3 regions of the Mycobacterium sp. NGS49 genome follow, and region 3 is predicted to be linked to each of the others. Evidence: predicted binding sites of a transcription regulator. Region 3 holds the regulator's gene; each other region holds the start of a gene.
What was found. The regulator LexA, encoded in region 3, represses DNA repair genes until DNA is damaged. The targets are predictions, from matches to a motif close to CGAACANNTGTTCG.
Positions count from the first base shown of each region.

Region 1: AC5Y7D_RS27800 (error-prone DNA polymerase) is a predicted target of LexA. The motif match lies at 4,722-4,735, and genes of this name have one in related genera.
Region 2: cofD (2-phospho-L-lactate transferase) is a predicted target of LexA. The motif match lies at 2,840-2,853, and genes of this name have one in related genera.

Region 1 is NZ_JCALCX010000043.1:24,248-32,107, forward strand. Features, by position in the region: gene AC5Y7D_RS27790 (nitroreductase family protein) at 214-852, opposite strand; gene AC5Y7D_RS27795 (TIGR03667 family PPOX class F420-dependent oxidoreductase) at 876-1,295, shown strand; gene AC5Y7D_RS27800 (error-prone DNA polymerase) at 1,415-4,708, opposite strand; gene AC5Y7D_RS27805 (wax ester/triacylglycerol synthase domain-containing protein) at 4,939-6,183, shown strand; gene otsB (trehalose-phosphatase) at 6,220-7,356, shown strand; partial or broken gene AC5Y7D_RS27815 (PE family protein) at 7,460-7,860, shown strand, end outside.
Region 2 is NZ_JCALCX010000018.1:12,898-20,757, forward strand. Features, by position in the region: gene AC5Y7D_RS19360 (phosphomannomutase/phosphoglucomutase) at 1-1,245, opposite strand, end outside; gene AC5Y7D_RS19365 (DUF3499 domain-containing protein) at 1,344-1,820, opposite strand; gene AC5Y7D_RS19370 (metallopeptidase family protein) at 1,967-2,386, shown strand; gene AC5Y7D_RS19375 (WhiB family transcriptional regulator) at 2,402-2,746, opposite strand; gene cofD (2-phospho-L-lactate transferase) at 3,105-4,091, shown strand; gene AC5Y7D_RS19385 (coenzyme F420-0:L-glutamate ligase) at 4,097-5,446, shown strand; gene AC5Y7D_RS19390 (Eco57I restriction-modification methylase domain-containing protein) at 5,443-7,011, shown strand; gene AC5Y7D_RS19395 (NUDIX domain-containing protein) at 7,008-7,547, shown strand; gene manB (mannose-1-phosphate guanylyltransferase) at 7,576-7,860, opposite strand, start outside.
Region 3 is NZ_JCALCX010000014.1:98,687-106,546, forward strand. Features, by position in the region: gene AC5Y7D_RS16465 (TerC/Alx family metal homeostasis membrane protein) at 1-491, opposite strand, end outside; gene AC5Y7D_RS16470 (LGFP repeat-containing protein) at 794-3,076, shown strand; gene lexA (transcriptional repressor LexA) at 3,103-3,792, opposite strand; gene AC5Y7D_RS16480 (LysM peptidoglycan-binding domain-containing protein) at 4,082-4,588, shown strand; gene nrdR (transcriptional regulator NrdR) at 4,748-5,209, shown strand; gene AC5Y7D_RS16490 (peroxynitrite isomerase) at 5,231-5,716, shown strand; gene AC5Y7D_RS16495 (PhzF family phenazine biosynthesis protein) at 5,726-6,412, opposite strand; gene AC5Y7D_RS16500 (alpha/beta fold hydrolase) at 6,435-7,460, opposite strand; gene AC5Y7D_RS16505 (proteasome assembly chaperone family protein) at 7,501-7,860, opposite strand, start outside.

The DNA of each region.
Region 1 (7,860 bases), on a different contig from region 3:
CTTTGTGGGGGGGCCACCTCGTCGGCTTCGTTCTCCCGGTGATCACGTGGCTCGTGATGCTTTCGGCCGAAGCTTTTCGGTGCGGTCTCTGTTGTCATTCACCTTGCCCCACCCAACCCGCCGGCGGTGTCCCCCAATAGGGGACATCGGGGGATGAATTCGATGTCCACCGATTGGGGGACAACCGGTGGACACCCGGCGGTACTTGCGGGATTACCAGCTGTTCCAGTGCGTCAGGTTTTCCGCGGGCAACCGCTTGGCCGGCCGGAAGTCGGTGCCCTTGGTGTAGGCGATGGGGAAAAGCCCGCCCTGGCTGTACTCGTCGTAAGGGATGCCGAGGATGTCTGCCACCTCGCGTTCGCCGTCACCGAGTAGGTGCAGTGTCGTCCAGCAGGAACCCAGCCCACGCGAGCGCAGCGCCAGGCAGAAGCTCCACACCGCCGGGAACAGTGACGCCCAGAACGACACCCCGCCCAGCGGCGAGCTTTCTTCGCGGCCCAGGATGCACGGGACCAGGAGCACCGGCGCCTCGTGCATGTGCTCGGCGAGATAGGTCGCCGAATCGCGGACCTTGCCCATCCGCTCGCCGCGGCTGTCGCGGTACTCGGGTGCGGGCGAGCTGAGGTAGCCGCGGGCGTTGGACAGGTAGACGTCGCCGATCGCCTTCTTCTTGTCCGCGTCCTCGACGAACACCCACTGCCAGCCTTGGGAGTTGGAACCGGTGGGCGCCTGTAGCGCGAGTTCGAGGCATTCCATCAGCACGTCGCGCGGCACCGGCTTGTCGAAGTCGAGGCGCTTGCGGACCGAGCGGGTGGTGCTGAGGACTTCATCGACGGTCAGGTTCAAAGTCATGTCTGGAGGCTACCGTTGGGCTCATGAGTATCGAACTGTCGCAAGAGGTTTCCAGCAGGCTGGAATCCGACCAGTACGGCTGGTTGACCACCATCGCCAAGTCGGGACAGCCGGTGCCGCGGCTTGTCTGGTTCTTCTATTCGCCTGTTGCAGGCACCGATCTGACCATCTACACGATGCCCGGCGCCGCGAAGGTCGCGCACGTCAGGGCGCGTCCGCAGGTCAGCCTGAACCTCGATTCCGACGGCAACGGCGGCGGCATCGTCGTCATCGGCGGGACGGCAGCGGTGGATGCCACCGACGTCGACTGCCGCGAAGACGAACCGTACTGGGCGAAGTACCGGGAGGCCTCCGACAGGTTCGGCCTCACCGATTCGATGGGCTCCTACAGCACCCGGCTGCGGATCACGCCGACCAAGGTATGGACCACGCCGACGGGATAATCTCTTCGCGCCGAACGTTAATCTCTTCGCGCCGAACGTTAATCTCTTCGCGCCGAACGTGTCCTGAGGGTTGAAATCTGGCGGAAATACCGCCACCAGAACACGTTCGGTGGAGCGTCTCAGCGGAAATCCCGGGACTTCGAGCCGGCGGCCAGGCTGATGCGGCCCAACCGTTCGGCGACGACGGTGATTGCGCCGCTGGCGTTCTGCACCTGGCCGCGGATCAGCAGCGCAGGGGCCGTATGCGCGAGCTTGCGGTGTCGTGCCCACACCCCCGGCGTGCAGAGCACGTTGACCATCCCGGTCTCGTCCTCCAGGTTGACGAACGTCACGCCCTGGGCGGTCGCGGGCCGTTGCCGGTGCGTCACCGCCCCCGCGATAAGCACCCTGTCCCCGTCGGGTACCGAACCCAGCGCGGCCGCCGGCACCACCCCCATCGCGTCCAGATCCGCCCGCAGAAACTGGGTCGGATAACTGTCCGGGGAGACGCCGGTGGCCCACACGTCCGCTGCGGCCAGCTCCAGCTCACTCATCCCGGGCAGCTCCGGAATGTGTGACGACGAGCCCACCCCGGGTAAGCGGTCCGATCGTTGAGTGGCGGCGGCTCCGGCCGCCCATAGCGCCTCCCGCCGGGACATTCCGAAGCAGCCCAGCGCTCCGGCCGTCGCCAGCGCCTCGGTCTGCGGCACGCTCAATTGCAGCCGTGACGTCAAGTCCAGCAGAGAGGTGAACGGGCCGTTGCCTTTTCGCTCCTCGGCCAGCTTCTCGGCAAGATCATCGCCAATATGGCGGACCTCGCCCAACCCGAGGCGGACCTCCGTTCCGGCATTCTCGAGAGTCGCGTGCGCCAGGCTGGCGTTGACGTCCGGACCATGCACCGGCACCCCGTGCCGGCGCGCATCGGCCACCAACGACTGCGGCGAATAAAACCCCATCGGCTGAGCGCGCAGCAGTGCGGCACAGAACGCCGCCGGGTGGTGCAGCTTGAACCACGACGAGTAGAAGACCAGCGACGCGAAAGACAGCGCATGGCTCTCCGGGAAGCCGAAATTGGCGAATGCCTGCAGCTTCTCGTAGATCCGGTCGATCACGTCCTCGGAGGCACCGTGCAGCGAGCGCATGCCCTCGTAGAACCGGCCGCGTAGCCGTTGCATGCGTTCGGTCGAGCGTTTGGACCCCATGGCACGCCGTAGCTGGTCGGCCTCGGCGGCGGAGAACCCGGCGCAGTCGACCGCCAGTTGCATCAGCTGTTCCTGAAACAGCGGCACCCCCAGTGTCTTCCGCAGGGCCGGTTCCATGGAGGGATGGTCGTAAACCACCGGGTCGAGGCCGTTGCGCCGCCGGATGTAGGGGTGGACCGACCCGCCCTGGATGGGGCCGGGACGGATCAGCGCAACCTCCACCACCAGGTCGTAGAAAATTCGCGGCCGCAGCCGCGGCAGGGTGGCCATCTGGGCTCGCGACTCCACCTGGAATACGCCCACCGAATCGGCCCGGGACAGCATCTCGTACACCGCGGGTTCGGAGAGGTCGAGCCGGGCGAAATCCACTTCGATGCCCTTGTGTTCGGACACCAGGTCCCGGGCGTAGTGCAGCGCCGAGAGCATGCCCAGTCCCAGCAGATCGAATTTCACCAAACCGATTGCCGCGCAGTCGTCTTTATCCCACTGCAGGACGCTGCGATTCTCCATGCGTGCCCATTCCACCGGGCACACGTCGGCGATCGGCCGGTCACAGATCACCATGCCGCCGGAGTGAATGCCCATGTGCCGCGGCAGGTTGCGGATCTGATCGGCCAGGTCGACAACCTGCTCCGGGATGCCCTCGATATCAGAGGGCTGTCCTGTCCAGTGGCTTATCTGTTTGCTCCATGCATCCTGCTGCCCTTGCGAGAACCCCAGGGCACGCGCCATGTCGCGCACCGCGCTGCGCGCCCGGTAGGTGATGACGTTGGCCACCTGGGCCGCATAGTCGCGGCCGTATTTGTTGTAGACGTACTGGATGACCTTCTCGCGCTGATCCGACTCGATGTCGATGTCGATGTCGGGGGGCCCATCGCGGGCGGGTGAGAGGAACCGCTCGAACAGCAGATCGTTGGCGACCGGATCAACCGCGGTGACACCCAGGGCATAACAGACGGCGGAGTTGGCCGCCGATCCCCTGCCCTGGCACAGAATGTCGTTGCGCCGGCAGAACTCGGTGATGTCGTGCACCACCAGGAAGTAGCCTGGAAACTGCAGTTGGGCAATGACTTTCAGTTCGTGTTCGATTTGGGCGTACGCGCGGGGAGCGCTGTCGGCCGACCCGTAGCGATCCGCGGCACCCGCCATGGTCAACGTGCGCAGCCAGCTGTCCTCGGTGTGCCCCTCGGGTACGTCGAACGGCGGCAGTTGCGGCGCGATCAGCGCCAGCCCGAACGCGCACTGCTCGCCGAGCTCCGCGGCGGCGGTCACCACGTCAGGGCCCCCAAAGGGCACATGCGCGAACAGCCGGGCCATCTCCTCACCGGAGCGCAGGTGTGAGCCGCCCAGCGGGGCCAGCCATCCGGCCGCGGCGTCCAGGGACTGCCGGGCCCGGATGGCGCCCATCGCCATCGCCAGCCGGCGTCGCGACGGCCCCGCGAAATGGGCCCCGGTGGTGGCGACGACGCCGACCCCGAAATGCGGCGCCAGGCCGGCCAGCATCGCATTGCGTTCGTCGTCGAGGGGCTGACCGTGATGAGTCAGTTCGATACTGACCCGGCCGGCGGTGAACCGGTCTACCAAGTCGGCCAGCGCCCGCTTTGCCGCGTCCGGACCGCCTGCGGAAAGCGCCTGCCGCACCGCGCCTTTGCGGCATCCGGTGAGAATATGCCAGTGACCGCCGGCCGCCTCGGTCAAAGTGTCGAAGTCGTAGCGCAGCTCGCCCTTCTCGCCGCCGGCCAGATGCGCGGCGGCCAGCTGCCGGGACAGTCGTCGGTACCCTTCCGGGCCGCGGGCCAGCACCAGCAGATGGGGGCCGGGCGGATCCGGCTGCTCAGTGCGCGCCACCGACGACAACGACAGCTCGGCACCGAAAACCGTGCGCAAGCCCAGCTCGGCGGCCGCTTCGGCGAACCGCACCGCGCCATACAGGCCGTCATGGTCGGTCAGCGCTAGCGCACGCAGGCCCAGCCGGGCGGCCTCCTCGACCATCTCTTCTGGCGTACTTGCCCCGTCGAGGAAGCTGTACGCCGAATGCGCATGAAGCTCGGCGTAGGGGACTGAGGACCGCGCCGGCGGCCCGCCCGGTTTAGCGGTGTAGGACCCGCGCTTGTGCGATAACGGAGCGTCACCAGCCGGTAGGACAGGCACCACCTCACCGGCATGGCGCGGTTTGCCGTCGAGCACCCGTTCCATCTCGGCCCAACTCGGTGGCCCGTGGTACCAACCCATGCCCGCAGTCTATCGAACACATGTTCGATACGCTACTCGGTACCGACGCCCTGCCAACAGCCTTTCCAACAGTCGGGAAACAATTTGCGAACACGGCCACACCGCACTGCATCGCTGCAGCTGAACGCACTTTTAACAGAAAAACACGATGTTAACCTGGCCGGCCTACCGATGTGTGCACGAGACGCCGATACTGGTACGGATCAAGAAACAATCGGCGGGGGCTGGGCATGACACAACAGACGACACCGCCCACGGGACACTCGAGGGCCACGGATGCGGGCCGGCACACCCACCCGGCGACCGGGGCGGTCGCCATCGTGGCGGGTCCCGCCCCGGACCGGGGCCGACTCGAAGACTTGGTGGCAGAACGGTTTGCGCCGGTCTCCCAGCCGGGGATCGACCCGGCCGCGCAGGTACAACGGGTGGTCCTGCCGGCGCCCGGCGACGGCAGGGAACTGTCCGGCGCCATCGCCTGCGCCATGGAAGAACCACTGCCCCCCGGCCGACCGCGCTGGGAGTGCCGGATCATCGAAGGTCTGCAGAACGACCGTTGGGCGATGCTGATCAAGGCTGGCCAGACGTTGGCCCGCGACTATCCCCCGGCCCATCTGCTGGCCCGGCTCTGCGACAACGCCGGCCCCACTGTTTTCACCAATCACGTTGCTGCAGAACGTCTTTCACCGCGTCCCTCAGACACCCCGGGTTGGGCCGACACGGTGTGGCATACCGCGGGACGGGCGCTTGACGGCCTTGCCTTCGCAGCCGGCGCGCGGCGACTGTGGCCGGCCGCCGCCGCGCGGCCGACCATGCGGCGCTACCGGACGGTGGTCGCCGCCAGGGCCGCCGCCGACCACATCTCGCACAAGTTCGGCGTGAGCGCCGACGACGTTGCATTCGCGGCGATCACCGAAGGATTCCGCAGCGTCCTCATCAAGCGCGGCGAACAGCCGCGGGCCGACGCGCTGCACACCCTGGGGCCGGCGTCGACGCACCTGCCGGTCCAGTACCGCGACCCCCTCGCGCAACTGCGCGCCATCCGCACCCAATCCCGTACGGCGAGTTCGGCAGACTCTCCGTTGGCCCGCTGCGACAGGGCGATTCACGCACTGGCCCGGCCGTCGCGGCACGTGGTGACGCTGGCCACCACACCGTCCGGGCCGCAGTTCCCGTTGCTTCTGACGGGTCGGCGACTGGAGCGGGTACTGCCGATCGCACCCGTCAACGCGGGTACCGGGGTCGCAATTGTCAGTTACGGACCGGAGCTGGTATTCGGCATCACGGCCGATTACGGCACGGCGCTGGACATTGATCAGCTTGCCGCCGGCATCGAATCGGGTATGGCGCGCCTGGTAGCACTCACCGAGGACTCGGTGGTGCCGTTCGACCGCGGGCGCAAGCGTCGTGTTCGCACCCTGCCCAACGGCGCGGCACGGTGGCGTCCGTCCGCGGCACCCGTATGGGTACGCCACTGACGAACACCCGGCTCGACCACCGTGAGAAGGTGGGACATGCCAAATTCGGGGTCGGTCACCATCGATCCACGCCATCACGATGTGGTGTTGTTCGACGCGGCCTTGCCGCCTTCGCAACCACTGCTCGACCGTCTGGACGATGTGCGGGTCAGGACCGCCGCCGGCCCGCCCGAGGCTGACTTCCTGGTCGGAGCGACCCAGCGGTTGGGGACCCGGCCGGGCCGCTGCGCCGTCGTCGTCTCGGACGCATCCGGTGTCGCAGCCGCCCGCGAGGCCGGCTTCGCGCTGGTGGTCGCGATCGGGCCGGCGCCCATCCGGGGGGCGGACGCCGTGGTGGCCGACCCGGCTCAGATCGAGGTGCGGACCGGAGACAAGCGCATGTCCGAGCTCCCGGATGCGGTGCATGCCGTCGACCTTGCCGACGCGGCGCCCGCGGTGTTCTTCGACTTCGACGGCACGCTGTCCGAGATCGTCAATGATCCCGACGCGGCCCGTCCCGCCGCGGGCGCATCCGAGGCGCTGCAGGAACTTGCCGCGCAGTGCCCCGTCGCGATACTCAGCGGCCGTGACCTGGCCGACGTGTCCAACCGGGTGGGCCTGCCGGGCCTCTGGTACGCCGGCAGCCACGGTTTCGAGTTGACCGCACCCGACGGCACCCATCACCAGAATGAGGAGGCCGCGGCGGCCATACCGGTGCTGGGGCAGGCTGCGGCGCAGCTGCGCCAGACGGTGGGTCAGATTCCCGGTGTTGTGGTGGAGCACAAGCGTTTTGGCGTGGCCGTGCACTACCGCAATGCCGCACGCGACCGAGTCGGGGAGGTGGCCGCGACGGTGCGCACCGCCGGACAGCGCGACGCGCTACGGGTGACCACCGGTCGCGAAGTCATCGAACTGCGTCCGAACATCGACTGGGACAAGGGCAAGACCCTGCGGTGGGTCATGCAGCATCTCGGCGCGGAAGCCGGCCACCGGATGCCCATCTACGTCGGCGATGACATCACCGACGAGGACGCGTTCGACGCGGTGCGCGCCGACGGCGTCCCAATCCTCGTGCGGCACAACGACGACGGCGATCGGGCCACCGCGGCGCTGTTCGCACTGGAGAATCCGGCGCAGGTTGCCGAGTTCACCCGCCGACTGGCCCGGCACTTATCTGACGCGGCCGTGAATTAATTGCTGATCCTGCGCATTTCGGCATGCCGGAATGCGAGTGAAATTCCTTCGCGGTTTCGCGATCAGGGTTAGTCTCTCGGGCAGTTCATTCGGGAGGACTGCTATGTCATTCGTGTACGCAAATCCAGAAATCCTTGCCTCGGCGGCAAGCGAATTGGCGGCCATCAGGTCAGCGATCAACGCGGCCAGGACCGCGGCGATAGGCCCGACAACCCAGCTGCAAGCCGCGGCCGCCGACGAGATCTCGAATGCGATCACTGCGATTTTCGGCCGGCACGCCGTGTCCTTTCAGGCTGTCAGCGCCCAGGCGACAGCATTGCATCGACAGTTCGCCCAAGCAGTGGGCGCCGCTGGCACCTCATATGCGCTTGCCGAGACCGCAAACGTCCAGCAGACCCTGTTGGACGCGATCAACGCGCCAACCCAGACACTGCTGGGCCGCCCCCTGATCGGCGACGGGGCTGCCGGGACGGCGGCCAGCCCCGACGGCGGGGCGGGTGGATT
Region 2 (7,860 bases), on a different contig from region 3:
GCCGAGGTCCACCGTCACGCCGTCGAGGTGATCGATGGACTGGATCCGGCTCGTGAACGTCTTCAGGACGGCGTCCACACAGGCCGGTGCGTCGGCGACGGTGAAGTTGATCTCCCCGGACGACTCGTAGCGCTGGTAGTCGGCGGTCAGCTCGGACAGCGGCCGGTGCTGTTCGCCAAGTGCGGCCAGCACATACAGCGCGGCCAGCATGCCGGAGTCGGCCCCCCAGAAGTCGCGGAAGTAGTAGTGCGCCGAATGTTCGCCGCCGAAGATCGCGTTGGTCTCGGCCATCAGCGCCTTGATGTAGGAGTGGCCGACGCGCGAACGCAACGGGGTGCCGCCGCGCTCGGCCACCAACTCGGGCACCGCGCGCGAGGTGATGACGTTGTGGATCACCGTCGCGCCGATCTCGCGTCCCAGTTCCCGGGCGGCCACCAGGCCGGTGACCGTCGACGGCGATACCGGTCGGCCCAGCTCGTCGACGACGAAGCAGCGGTCGGCGTCACCGTCGAACGCCAGGCCGATATCGGCCCCGGTTTCGCGCACATAGTTCTGCAGGTCCACCAGGTTCGCCGGGTCCAGTGGGTTGGCTTCGTGGTTGGGGAAGGTGCCGTCCAGCTCGAAATACAAGGGCAACAACGTAATCGAGTCGATTGCGCCGAACACCGCCGGCGCGGTGTGACCGGCCATGCCGTTGCCGGCATCCACCGCCACCCGCAGCGGGCGCAGACCGGAAGTGTTGACAAGTGAGCGCAGGTAAACCCCGTACTCGGCCAGCACGTCTTGGTCGGTGACCGAACCGACCGGGCCGTCGTGGCCGGGGACACCGGCGATCAGTTCGGCGCTGATGACCCCCAGCCCGGTGTCGGCGCCGACCGGCTTCGCACCGGCCCGGCACAGCTTGATGCCGTTGTATGCCGCCGGGTTGTGGCTGGCGGTGAACATGGCACCGGGGCAGTTCAGCAGGCCCGAGGCGAAGTACAGCTGGTCGGTGGACGCCAGCCCGACGCGCACCACGTCCAACCCCTGACCGGTGACCCCGTCGGCGAAGGCCGCCGACAATCCCGGTGAGCTGTCGCGCATGTCGTGGCCGATCACCACCCGGGCCGCGCCTTCGCTGCGCATCAGCCGGGCAAACGCGGACCCCACATCGGTGACCAGCGCATCGTTGATTTCCTCCCCCACCAGCCCGCGAACGTCATAGGCCTTGATGACACGGTGGACAGCCTCGGCGGGCCACGACATTCTCCGGTGCTCCTGACGCCCTGGGTGTATTCGACTCTTGGCCGTCAGCCTATCGGCCCGCCGGGGCCCGGCCGGTTCCAGACCCGAACGGCCGGGATCTACCGGGGCGGATCGGGCAGTACCCGAAGATGGCCACGCCGGCGTCCGGAGCGATGCTCGGGCGGTGCGAGCAGTCCGGCGGTCGGCGCAGTGGCGTGGGCGCCCGCAGGGTGCGTGTCGGCGACAACGCCACCGGCACGGGGCACGCCGTCGAAGCCCCCACTGGCCACGAAGCCGTTGACCAGCGCCGGCGTTCGCGCGGCGGCCGCGCCACCCTCACGCACGGCATCGGCCAGCGCCACCAGTTCGTCGTCCTCATCCGGATGGGTGGGCAGTGGCCCGGCATGGCGCACCAGTTCCCAGCCACGCGGTGCGGTGATGCGGCCGGCATGGTTGACACACAGATCCCACGAGTGCGGTTCCCGCGCGGTAGCGAGCGGGCCGACCACCGCCGTCGAGTCCGAGTAAACGAACGTCAACGTTGCCACTGCATAATGCGGACACCCGGGCCGGCAGCAGCGTCGGGGTACGTTCACGCTCGAAAGGCTATCGCGGGAAAACGCGGGTCCAGCGGCGGACACGCGCATCGGCGACGCCGATGTCCAACCGTTACCATCGGCGCGTGAGCGGGGAACGATCGGCTCTGCCGGCCGGCCGGCCGAGACGCCGGCGGGGCCGGGATCTGCGCGGTCCGTTACTCCCGCCGACGGTGCCCGGCTGGCGCAGCCGGGCCGAGCGGTTCGACATGGCGGTGCTCGAGGCGTACGAACCGATCGAGCGGCGCTGGCAGGACCGGGTCGCCGAACTCGACGTCGCGGTCGACGAGATCCCGCGCATCTCCGCCAAGGACCCCTACAGCGTGCAGTGGCCGCCGGAGGTGATCGCCGACGGGCCGATCGCCCTGGCCCGGCTGATACCGGCCGGCGTAGACGTCCGCGGAAACGCCACGCGAGCGCGAATCGTGTTGTTCCGCAAGCCTATCGAGCGACGGGCCAAAGACACCGTCGAACTCGGCGACCTGCTGCATGAAATCCTGGTGGCCCAGGTGGCCATTTATCTGGACGTGGAACCCTCGGTCATCGATCCCACGATCGACGACTGAACCGCTGACGCCTGCTCAGATAACCCCGCGTTTGAGGCGGCGACGTTCGCGTTCGGACAGACCGCCCCAGATGCCGAACCGCTCGTCGTGCGCCAGCGCGTACTCGAGGCACTCGTGCCGGACCTCGCAACCCAGGCAGATCTTCTTGGCCTCGCGGGTGGAGCCACCCTTCTCCGGGAAGAAGGCTTCGGGGTCGGTCTGCGCGCACAGCGCCTTGTCCTGCCATTGGTCGGCGGGGATCTCCTCGACCGGCTCCGGCTCGAACACGGCGGGCGCATCGGGAACAACGCTCAAATGAGGACGGACTGGCGGCATGATGGTTTCAGCCGGCTCGGGAGTGGTGTGCGGTGTGCCTCCCATTACGCCCCGAAGGTACTCATAGGACATGCTCCGCCTCCTCACTAATAGAGAGTGAAATGATTTCCCACTGTTCTGATGTACAGATACCTAATTCGAACAAGTGATCGAATCTCGGTCTGCGACACCGGAACCGGCCGGCCAACCGGGAAATGACACTGATGTGATTAGACACGGGCCGGGGACCGTGGTCAAGCACTTCGGCGCAATTCCATACCATCTCGTGATCGAATTTCGGCGATTCCGTTGTCGACGGAATGCGGCGTGTCGGGTACGAATTGATCACAAGTCCCTTGCGCCACATTGGTTAACAACAATCACCGCATCTTAACGTGTGCCGTCGGGCAGGTACTGTCCTGGTGTGAAAGTCACCGTTCTGGTCGGCGGGGTGGGCGGCGCCCGCTTCCTGCTCGGAGTGCAGCAGTTGCTGGGCTTGGGCAAGTTTGCTCAGGGCGAGGGTGGCGGCCATGAACTGGATGCCGTCGTCAACATCGGCGACGACGCCTGGATCCACGGCGTGCGAGTCTGTCCGGACCTCGACACCTGCATGTACACCCTGGGCGGCGGCGTCGACCCCGAGCGTGGCTGGGGCCATCGCGACGAAACCTGGCACGCCAAAGAGGAACTCGGCCGCTACGGCGTGCAGCCCGACTGGTTCATGCTCGGCGACCGGGACCTGGCCACCCACCTGGTGCGCACCCAGATGCTCAATGCCGGCTATCCGCTGTCGCAGGTCACCGCCGCGCTGTGCGACCGGTGGCAACCGGGCGCACGGTTGCTGCCGGCCAGCGACGACCGTTGCGAGACGCACGTGGTGATCACCGATCCGACTTCCGGTAGCAGGCGGGCGATCCATTTCCAGGAGTGGTGGGTACGCCATCGCGCGCAGGTGCCCACCCACAGCTTTGCGTTCGTCGGTGCCGAAAAAGCAACGGCCACAAGCGAAGCGGTGACCGCTATCGCCGAGGCCGACGTCATCATGGTGGCGCCGTCGAATCCCGTGGTCAGCGTCGGCGCCATCCTCGCCGTGCCCGGAATCCGGGCCGCGCTGCGGGCGGCCACCGCCCCGATCGTCGGCTACTCCCCGATCATTGGCGGAAAACCGTTGCGCGGCATGGCCGATGCCTGCCTGTCGGTGATCGGCGTGGACTCCACCGCCGAGGCGGTGGGCCGGCACTACGGCGCCCGCAGTGCGACCGGGATCCTGGACTGCTGGCTGGTGCACGAGGGTGACCGTGCCGAGATCGACGGAGTGTCGGTGCGCGCCGTCCCCCTGTTGATGAGCGACCCGCAGGCGACGGCGGACATGGTGCGCGCCGGACTCGACCTGGTGGGCGTCGCCGGGTGAGCGCGCTGCCGCCGGCCGGCGAGCACGGCTCAGCCGCCAAGATTGAAATCCTGCCCGTCACCGGCCTGCCCGAGTTCCGGCCCGGCGATGACCTGGCCGCCGCGCTCGCCGGGGCCGCGCCGTGGCTGCGCGACGCCGACGTGGTGGTGGTGACCAGCAAGGTGGTGTCCAAGTGCGAGGGCCGCCTGGTGCCGGCACCCGTCGCTGAAGAAGCACGAGACCGGTTGCGCCGCCAGCTGGTCGACGATGAAGCGGTCCGCGTGCTGGCCCGCAAGGAACGGACGCTGATCACCGAGAACCGGCTGGGGCTGATTCAGGCGGCGGCCGGAGTGGACGGATCCAACGTCGGGCGAACCGAATTGGCGCTGCTGCCGGTGGACCCGGACGGCAGCGCCGCCGCCCTGCGCGCCGCGCTGCGCGAGCGACTCGGCGTTACCGTCGCCGTGGTGATCACCGACACCATGGGCCGCGCGTGGCGCAACGGCCAGATCGACGCCGCCGTCGGCACGGCCGGTCTGGCGGTGCTGCACAACTATTCGGGTGCCGTCGACCGGCACGGCAACGAACTGGTAGTCACCGAGGTAGCCGTCGCCGACGAGATCGCGGCCGCCGCCGACCTGGTCAAGGGCAAGCTGACCGCGATGCCGGTGGCCGTGGTGCGCGGGCTGCGCCCGATCGACGACGGTTCGACAGCCCGCCACCTGGTGCGAGCGGGCACCGAAGACCTGTTCTGGCTCGGCACCGCCGAGGCCATCGAGTTGGGCCGCGCGCAGGCTCAGTTATTGCGCCGCTCCGTGCGCCGGTTCAGCGATCAGCCGGTGCCGCCGGATCTCGTCGAATCCGCGGTAGCCGAGGCCCTCACGGCGCCGGCCCCGCATCACACCCGCCCGGTGCGCTTCGTCTGGCTGCAGGACCCGGGCACCCGTACGCGATTGCTCGACCGGATGAAAGACAAGTGGCGCGCCGACCTCGCCGGCGACGGCCGGCCGGCGGACTCCGTCGAGCGCCGGCTGGCCCGCGGCCAGATCCTCTACGACGCAACAGAAGTCATCATCCCGTTCCTGGTGCCCGAGGGGGCGCACCGCTATCCCGACGCCGCCCGCACCGCGGCCGAGCACACCATGTTCACCGTGGCGGTCGGGGCGGCCGTGCAGGCGCTGCTGGTCGCGCTGGCGGTGCGCGGCGTGGGCAGTTGCTGGATCGGGTCGACGATCTTCGCCGGCGATGTGGTCCGCAACGAGCTCGCGCTGCCCGGCGATTGGGAGCCGCTGGGTGCCGTCGCGATCGGGTATGCGGCCGAACCGGCCGGTTTGCGCGACCCGGTTCCGTCCGCGGACCTGTTGATCCGCAGATGAAGACATTCGCGGGCAAGGCGGCCGTGACGGCCGACAAGATCCGCGGCGGCTACTACACGCCGGCGCCGATCGCCCGCTTTCTCGCCGAGTGGGTTACGCAGGCCGGGCCCCGGGTGCTGGAGCCGTCGTGCGGGGACGGACGGATCCTGCGCGAACTTGCCGCCCGCAGCGATCAGGCGCACGGGGTGGAACTCGTTGCCGGCGAAGCGGCGAAGGCGCGCGCGTTCGCGCCGGTGGACACCGCGGACCTGTTCTCCTGGCCGGGCGCGGCCGGCTGGGACGGCGTCGCGGGCAACCCGCCTTACATCCGTTTCGGACACTGGGACGCGCGGCAGCGCGAACCGGCGTTGGCGATGTTGCATCGAGAAGGCCTGCGGCCCAACAGATTGACCAACGCGTGGGTGCCGTTCGTGGTGGCGAGCACCACGCTGGTGCGCAACGGGGGCCGGGTGGGGCTGGTGCTGCCGGCCGAGCTGCTCCAGGTCTGCTACGCAGCGCAACTGCGGGACTTTCTGGTGAGCCGGTTCCGGGAGATCACCGTGGTGAGCTTCCGGCGCCTGGTGTTCGACGGCGTGCTGCAGGAGGTGGTGCTGTTCTGCGGCGTCGCCGGACGCGGCCCGGCGCGCATCCGCACGGTGCAGCTGGACGACGCGGCAGCGCTGGCCGACGTGGACTTGGACGTGCCGTCGGCTCCGGCGCTGTTGCACGAGCGGGAGAAGTGGACCGCGTACTTTCTCGACCCGGCGCAGATCAGCACACTGCGGGCCCTCAAGGACTCCCGCGCGATGACGCGGCTGGGCCGGGTGGCCGAGGTGGACGTGGGCATCGTGACGGGACGCAACAGCTTCTTCACCTTCACCGACGCGCAGGCCCGGGACCTGGGGGTCACGCGGCACTGTGTGCCACTGGTGTCCCGCAGCGTTCAGTTGTCCGGGTTGTTCTACGATATCGATTGCCGCACCAGCGATATGGCCGCCGGTCAGCGCACCTGGCTGCTGAACGCGCCGGCGCACCCGCACGACGGCGCGCTGCTCGCGCACATCGCGGCCGGCGAGGCGGCCGGCGTGCAGCGCGGCTACAAGTGCTCGCTGCGCAGGCCGTGGTGGACCACACCGTCGCTGTGGGTGCCGGATCTGTTCATGCTGCGCCAGATTCACCTGACCCCGCGTCTGACGGTCAACGCCGCCGCGGCGACCAGTACCGACACCGTGCACCGGGTGCGGGTCGCGGCCGGCACCGAGCCCGGTGCGCTGGCCGCCGTCTTCCACAACAGCGCGACGTTCGCCTTCGCCGAGATCATGGGCCGCAGCTACGGCGGCGGCATACTGGAGCTCGAGCCCGCCGAAGCCGAACAGTTGCCCATCCCCCCGCCGGGGTGCGCCGGCCCCGACCTGGCCGCCGATGTCGACCTGTTGTTGCGGGCCAACGAGATCGAGAAGGCGCTCGACCTGGTGGACCGACGTGTGCTGATCGAGGAGCAGGGGGTGTCGCCAGAGGTGGTGGCGCGGTGCCGCGCGGCCTGGGTCGCGCTGCGGGATCGGCGGACCGGCAGAGGGTCGCGGTGAGCGTGCGCGACTCGGTGATCGCGCTGCTCACCGACTGGCAGGCACCGAACCCGGCTCAGGACGCGTTGCGGGAGGCGGTGCTGGGGTTTGCGCTCGCCCGCGCCGACGCCTGCCTGCGGGCGTGCGAACCCGGCCACATCACCGCCTCCACCTTGGTGCTCGACGACGCCGGCACGCAGGTGTTGCTCACCCTGCACCCCCGGCTGGGCCGCTGGGTGCAGCTGGGCGGGCACTGCGAGGACCACGACGCGGACATCCTCGCCGCCGCTGCCCGCGAGGCCACCGAGGAATCCGGCGTCCCGGGTTTGCGGCTGCGGCCCGAACTCGTTGCGGTGCACGTGCATCCGGTCACCTGCTCGCTGGGGATTCCGACGCGGCACATGGACCTGCAGTTCATGGCGCACGCCCCGGCTGGCGCGCGGATCGTGCTCAGCGACGAGTCCGACGACCTGCGGTGGTGGCCGGCCGACGAGTTGCCGCCGGGCACCGACCACGCGCTGGAGCACTTGGTGCGGCAGTCCTTGCGCCGAGTGTGAAGCTGGCCGCACGTTCGCGCGGGAACGCTCAGACGTCCGAGGAGTAGCGGATGCCGCCGTCGGGAATCCGCACGCCCGGCCACACCCGCGCGCCGCGCAGCAGTTCGCACCGGGCGCCGATGTCGGCGCCGTCGCCGATCACACCGTCGCGGATCAGCGCCCGGGGGCCGATGCGGGCCCCGAAGCCGATGATCGAGCGCTCGATCACGCAGCCGGCCTCCACCTTGACGCCGTCGAAGATGACCGCGCCGTCCAGCCGGACGCCCGGACCGATCTCGGCGCCGCGCCCCACGACCGTGCCGCCGATCAGCAG
Region 3 (7,860 bases):
CGGATGATCAGGTTGTCGGCGTTATGGTCTGCTGTCTCTGCTGGTTTGGCGAGCTTGCCGGCCATGATCAACAGGCCGAGGCCGAACAGATAGAACATTGAGTTGAAGCTGTTGATGAGGGCGCCGCCCAGGACGATGAACGCGGTACGCGCGATGAGCGCGAATGCGATGCCGAACAGCAGCACCTTCTGCTGCGCCACCCGCGGTACCCCGAAGCTGCTGATGATCACCAGGAATACGAACAAGTTGTCTACCGACAGGGCCTCGTTGCTCAGGTAGCCCGCGAAGTATTCGATCGCCATGCGGGGGCTGCCCAGCAGCGCAACGCCGATGCCGAAAAGAACCGCAATCCCGATGTAGGCCGTTGACCAGACCGCCGCCTCGCGTAGCGTCGGCACGTGCGTCTTGCGTACCTGAAAGGCATAGTCGAACAGCATCAACCCGGCGATCAGTACGACCGTGATGACCCACACAGGTCCGGAAACGCCCATTCGCGGTGGGTTTCCTCTCACGGGACAGGGCGTCGCGCCAGGCAAGATGTTGTCTCCGGCACGGTAACGCAATATCAGTGCGTGCCGCACCGCGGTTTCTCGCGACACGGGCGCGGCGCGGCATCATTTCGACATCGGCTCGGTATCCGTTTTTGTAATATGTACGATTTGACTTCGTATTTCTCGTTCGCTAGAGCAAAGTTATGCGAGCCCGGTAACGATGCCGATCGTGGCTGGGAAACAGCCCACGGCGGTGAATCCGCCTGCTCGCCAGGTGGGCAGGGCATCGGCTGGGAGGCTTGGTGAACAGGCAGAGGGGTCAATTGAGCAAGTTCGTCGGGCGTGCGCTGGCCGGTTTGACGGCCGCAGCGCTGGCTACCGGTTTGGCCCTGGCGTTGCTGGCGCCTGCCGCATCCGCGTCTCCGATCGGTGACGCCGAGGCCGCCATGATGGCTGCCTGGGACAAGGCCGGCGGCCCGTCGTCGACCCTTGGCGCCAGAAAGGGCGACGTCTATCCCATCGGCGACGGATTCGCGCTGGACTTCGACGGCGGCAAGATGTACTTCACGCCCGCGACCGGCGCCAAGTACATGTTCGGCCCGATATTGGACAAGTACGAGTCACTGGGCGGTCCGGCGAACAGCGATCTTGGGTTCCCGACCATCAACGAGGTCCCCGGGCTCGCCGGACCCGACAGTCGGGTCAGCACCTTCGCAGCCAGCGACAACCCGGTGATTTTCTGGACGCCCGACCACGGGGCGTTCGTCGTGCGCGGCGCACTCAACGCGGCGTGGGACAAACTCGGCAGCTCGGGCGGCGTGCTGGGCGCGCCGATCGGTGACGAAACCTACGACGGTGAGGTCGCTGCGCAGAAGTTCACCGGTGGCGAGGTGTCCTGGAACAGGAAGACCAAAGAATTCGCCACCAACCCGCCGGCGCTGGCCGATCAACTCAAGGGCCTGCAGATAGCGATCGACCCCACCGCTGCGATAAACATGGCGTGGCGCGCCGCCGGTGGCCCTAACGGGCCACTGGGCGCCAAGAAAGACGGACCGAGTCCGATCGGTGGCGACGGCATCGTCCAGGAATTCAACGGCGGCAAGATCTTCTTCAGCCCGGCCACCGGCGCGAACGCGGTGGAGGGGCCGATTCTGCAGAAGTACGAGGCGCTGGGCGGACCGGTCAGCAGCGACCTCGGCTTCCCGATCGCCAACGAGGCCGACGGCGGGATCACCCCGGCCAGTCGGATCGCTACGTTCTCCGCCGCCGACAAGCCGGTCATCTTCTGGACTCCGGATCACGGCGCGTTCGTCGTGCGCGGAGCCATGAAGGCGGCGTGGGACAAGCTCAAGGGAGCGACCGGCAAACTCGGCGCACCCGTTGCGGATCAGACGGTGGACGGCGACGTGGTGTCGCAGAAGTTCACCGGCGGCAAGGTTTCCTGGAACCGCGCGAAGAACACGTTCACCACCGATCCGGCGAACCTGGCGCCGCTGTTGTCCGGGCTGCAGGTCTCGGGGCAGAACCAACCCAGCAATTCCGCGGCGCCCCCGCCGGATGACAAGTTCACGTTCCACTGGTGGTGGCTGGCCGTGGCGGTGCCGGTGCTGCTACTCGCCTTGATGTCCGTGCTGGTGGTGTTGGGGCTGCGCCGCCGGCGCGCCGGCCGGGAGGTACCTGCCTACGACCACGGGCGGGACGCGGCCGGCGAGCTCGACGCCGGACCCGACGGGCACTGGGCGCACGATGAGGTCGACTACGGCTCCGAGCGCTTCCCGCCCGTCGAGCACCATCCCGAGGAGCATGAGGTGCCGGAGTACGGCTCATCGGCGCGGGTCAGCTGGTCCAGAGGAGGCGCGACGGCCGCCGGCCCCGACCAACCCGAGGGCTACCACGACGAGACCGCGTCTTACCACGACGATCACGCGGCCGGTCTGGGCCGGGGCGATGAGTTCGACGAGTACGACGATGTCGACGAATTCGGCGGCGAGGAAGACCTCGATGCGATCGACGCCACCCCGACGACTCCCATTGCGACCCGCGGCGCCGTGGGCCGGCTCGTCGAGGGTGAGCCAGAGGTCCCGGAAACGGTTTCTCCCGAAAGCTATGAGACCGAATCCGCGGTGCCGCCCATCGAGGAGGCACCGGGGGGCGGCCTCGACGTACCGGAAGCCCCGCCGGCAGAGGCATTTCCCGACGTCTTCTATCGGCACGAGGGTGCCGCGGAAGACGAGATGTCCGAGCTGCCATCGCCGGGTGCGGCGGCGGGTTCCCCGGTGCGCAAGGGGCGGCATGCCGCCGCGGACGATCCGGGATACGCCCCGGTGGCAGCGGAGGCGGCCTACGCCGCAGCGCCGCAAGCCGAAGCGCCCGGGGCGGCGGCCAACGCGGCGGTACGCCCGACCATCCACCTTCCGCTGGATGACGATCCCTACCGTGCCCCTGACGGCTATCCGATCAAGGCAAGCGCCCGATTCGGCTTGTACTACACGCCCACCAGCGCGCTCTACCACGACACACTGGCGGAGATCTGGTTCGCCAGCGAGGCGGTCGCGCAAGCCAACGGCTTCGTCAAAGCCGACTGAGGGGCCGGCGCGCGGCCGACTCGCTGCTAGATCTTGCGGATGACCGTGACGACCTTGCCCAGCACGGTCGCGTCATTACCGGGGATCGGATCGAAGGCCGGGTTGTGCGGCATCAGCCACACTTGACCGCCCGCCCGCTTAAACGTCTTCACGGTGGCTTCACCGTCGATCATGGCCGCCACGATGTCGCCGTTGTCCGCGACGTTCTGCTGACGCACCACCACCCAGTCGCCGTCGCAGATGGCGGCTTCGACCATCGAGTCGCCGACCACCTTGAGCAGGAACAGCGTCCCCTCGCCGACCAGTTCCCGCGGTAGCGGGAAGACGTCCTCGACGGCCTCTTCTGCCAGGATCGGGCCGCCGGCGGCGATACGCCCCAGGACGGGCACGTAAGTAGGCTCGGGCAACGCGTCAGAACCGGCCACTTCCGTGGTAGGCGATGTCACCGCGTCGTCGGCCGCGCGTACGTCGACGGCTCGGGGCCGATTGGCGTCCCGGCGCAGGTAACCCTTGCGCTCCAGCGTGCGTAACTGGTGAGCCACCGAGGACGTCGACGTCAGCCCGACGGCGTCTCCGATCTCCCGAATGCTGGGCGGATAGCCGCGGGTGGTGACCGATGCGCGGATGACATCCAGGATGGTGCGCTGCCGCTCGGTCAGCGTCGCTTCGACGGCGTGCAACCGGGTGTCCACCGGGGGGTCGTTGCTGTCGCTCATGGCACTGAATGTAACCGCAGCCGGCCGAAGAATCAAACATGTGTTCGACCGGCGTGTCCGAGCCGCCGGCGGAGCGCCAACAGGCTCGGAACAGCTGAATCACAAGTGTGTAACTTTCGAATCGGTGGGGTATCCGAGATTCATCCAGCTGGTGCACCGACAAACCGTTGTCGGTGCTGAGGTCTACCGTTTTGCTCGTGCGACACGCCTCGCTCAGATGTTCGATATCGAACACTTGAGCGATTAGGGTCGAACACACGAGCGATAGTTAGTCGACCGGAGGCATGAGATGACAATCAGCTACGCGGGCCCGCAGCGCACCTGGAACGCGCAGAGGCTGGTCAACAGGCCTGTGAACAGGCCGATCGAAGCATCGCCCGGCTATCGCCCCGGGCCGTTCCGCCCGGACAGGCCGGGCACTGCCCGGCCCGGTGGCGCGCCGATCCGCTACCACGGCACCGGTGTCGCGATGTCGACGGCGTCGCACCGACGGCAGCCGGTATCACTGCTGACGACGGTGGGACTCGCGCTGCTCGCCGGCATGATCACCCTCTGGCTCGGGTTGATGGCCAACTTCGGAAACATCGCCAATGACGAATCCTCCGACGCCCCCGCCCGGGTGCCCGCAGCGCTCGCCGTGGTGCGGGTGGAGCCCGGAGAGTCGTTGCAGCAGTTGGCGACCCGCGTCGCTCCCGGCGCACCGGTGCGCGATGTCGTGGAACGCATCCGCGACCTCAACGCGCTGGATTCGAACGCGGTGTCCGCCGGCCAGACGTTGATCGCGCCGATCGGCTGATTGCTCGCGGGCCGGTCGAATACCGCTCTGCGCCAACGTTCCTCGGCGATGGCAGACGGGTCACGGATGCACCGTGTCAGCGGTGGCCCCGCCGTGGATGCGCAGGTACTCTCGGGGTGGTTCTGCGGTACCCCGAAGTCAAGCGGCAAAGGAGCGGCCATGCACTGCCCGTTCTGCCGGCACCCGGATTCGCGGGTGATCGACTCCCGGGAAACCGACGAAGGCCAGGCCATCCGGCGCAGACGGTCGTGTCCGGAGTGTGGACGCCGGTTCACCACCGTGGAGACCGCCGTGCTCGCCGTGGTCAAGCGCAGCGGCGTCACCGAACCATTCAGCCGCGAGAAGGTGATCAGCGGCGTCCGCCGGGCATGTCAGGGGAGGCAGGTAGACGACGACGCGTTGAATCTGCTGGCTCAACAGGTCGAAGATTCCGTGCGCGCCACCGGGCCGGAGGTGCCCAGCCATGAGGTCGGCCTGGCCATCCTGGGTCCCTTGCGTGACCTCGACGAGGTCGCGTACCTACGCTTCGCCTCGGTGTACCGGTCGTTCTCCTCGGCCGACGATTTCGAGCGGGAGATCGAGGCCCTGCGTGCCCACCGCAACGTGTCGACGCTCGGCTGATTGGGGCCCTAGGCTCCGTACATGCCGATAGACCTACACCCCGATCTGGAAGCGTTAGCGCCGCTGTTGGGCACCTGGGCCGGAAGGGGCTCAGGCGAGTACCCGACCATTCAGCCGTTCGAGTACTTCGAGGAAATCACTTTCACCCACGTGGGCAAGCCGTTTCTTGTCTACGCGAAGACGACGAAGGCCGCCGACGACGGCCGGCCCCTGCACGCCGAGTTGGGATATCTGCGCGTACCGAAACAGGGGAGTGTCGAGTTCGTCCTTGCGCATCCGAGCGGAATCGCCGAGATCGAATTGGGCACATACTCCGTAGCCGGTGAGGTCATCGAGCTGGAGTTGGCGGCCACCGAGATACGGCTTACCCCGACCGCCAAAGAGGTGACCGCGCTGAGCCGTTCGTTCCGTATCGGCGGTGACGAGCTGTCCTATTCCCTGCGGATGGGTGCGGTAGGCCAACCCGAGCAGCATCACGTGTCGGCTGTGCTACACCGGGAACGCTGACCATCGTCGTCACTGCACCGGCCGGACGCCGTCGTCGACTACTCGGCCGGCGACCTGCACCCAGTTCTGTGGACTCCACACCGTTTCGATGAGCGATCCGCGCCCCTGCGTGATGACCAGGCCGCGGCTCAAGTATTCGGTGATCCGGGCGGCCGCCGAGCCGGTCGCCTCGTCTTCGGGCACCCCCAGGTTGGCGGCGAACATGCGGCTGCGTATCGAATTCGCCTGCTGATCCAGCCAGGCCCACAGGTAGTGGGCGGTGTCGTCGGGAAAATCGCCGGGGTCGGCCTGCAGCACCGCCTCCGGTGAGTCCAAGTCGTGGATGGCGAACTCCGGTGCCCAGTCCGCCGGCGCGGTGATCGCGGTCAGGTCGTCCCGGTGGCTCACCTGCACCAGGCCCGCCGGCGCGCGCAGCGTATTGATCGGCGTTCCGCGCCGGTGCAACCACCACGCCGCACCGATGCTCGGGTGGCCGGCAAAGGGCAGTTCGGTGCGCGGGGTGAAGATGGTGGCCGAGGCGGTCGTTTCCCCCTCGCCGGGGAGATCGACGAAAACCGTTTCGCTATAACCCAATTCGTGCGCCAGTTGCTGGCCGTCATCGGCGTGCACCAGGCGGGCGTCGACTACACCCAGCGGGTTGCCGAAGTTGCCGTCCGGGTCGGTGAAAACCCGCAAGACGGTGACGTCGATGGTCATGGCCTGACGGTACGACTGCCGGTCAGGTGGCGCTGCGCTCGTCGGCTCCGATGGCATTGAGCACAGCGACGCGGGTGTCCGACGGGCCGGAGACCGTCCGCTCACCGCCCCCGGTGCGCAGCAGTTCGCGCAGGGCCGCCTGGTCGTATTCCGGTGGCTCGGTAGTGTCGATGAACCTCTGGACCACATCGAGGAACCGGGCCGGGTCGTCGTGGAAGGGGAAGTGGGCGGAGTTCTCGAAGATCTCGAGACGGGAGCCGGGCATCGCGGCATGCGCCATGTGGGCGTGCCGAACCGGGATCACCGAGTCTTTCTCACCCCAGATGATCTGAACCGGAATGGCCTCCGTCAAATAACATCGGTCGAGCATGGTGACGATCTGGCCGCGCCAGTCCACCACGGCGCGCAGCGTGCGGGTGAACGCCGAGGACGCCGTCGGCTCCGGCAGGTCATCGAGGATGCGCAGCATATTGGGCAGATCCCGGCCGATAGCGGTGGAACCGAGCGCAAATCCCGCCAGCCGCCCCAGCAACTGAACAGTCGGCAGCACCATGGGCAGCCGGAGCAGGGCCAGTGCTTCGGCTCCCATCGGCAACGATGCGAACCGCAAGGCGATGTTGACGTCCTTGGTGACTCCGCCGGCGCCGACCAGGATCAGCCGGTCGACCAAATGCGGGAACTGGTAAGCGAATTGCATCGCGACACCGCCGCCCAGCGAGTGACCGACGATGGTCACCCGTTCGATGTCCAGCACGCTGAGCAGGTCGCGCATCCCGTTGGCATACGCCGCGGTCGAGTAGTCGGCGCGCGGCTTGTCCGATTTTCCGTGGCCCAACAGATCCGGGGCGATGACGGTGAATCGCTGGGCCAGCTTGGCGTGCACGCCGGTCCAAGTGGTCGAGTTGTCACCGATGCCGTGGATCAGCAGGATGGCCGGGCCGGACCCCGCGATCCGGAAAGCCCGCTTGTAGCCGTGAATCGTGCGGTATTGCAGCGACGGGGATGTCACTTCCCGCACCGGGCGAAGATTACGCGTCCGCTCGGTCAATGTCGGCAACCTCGTTGTCGGGCCGGGTAGGCGTATCGGGCTAATTCGAGTCGTCGTCGTCGAACTTCTTCTCAGCCTGCTGAGCCAGGAACCGCTCGAACTCGGCGCCAAGCTCATCGCCGCTCGGCAGATCTTCGTCGTTGGTCAGTAGAGATCTGTTTTCCTGAGCGTCAATGAACGCATCGTACTGGCGCTCGAGTGCGGCCACCACTTGAGCGACTTCCGCACTCGCCTGCACCTGTTCGTCGATCTTGGTCCGGATCTCGTTGGCCGCTTCGGTAAGCGCGGTCAGCGGCAGCTCCAACGATCCGGTCTTTGCCACCTGCTCGAGCAGCGCCTGGGCGGCGGCCGGGTAGTCGGTCTGCGTCAGGTAATGCGGGACATGCACGGTGAAGCCGAC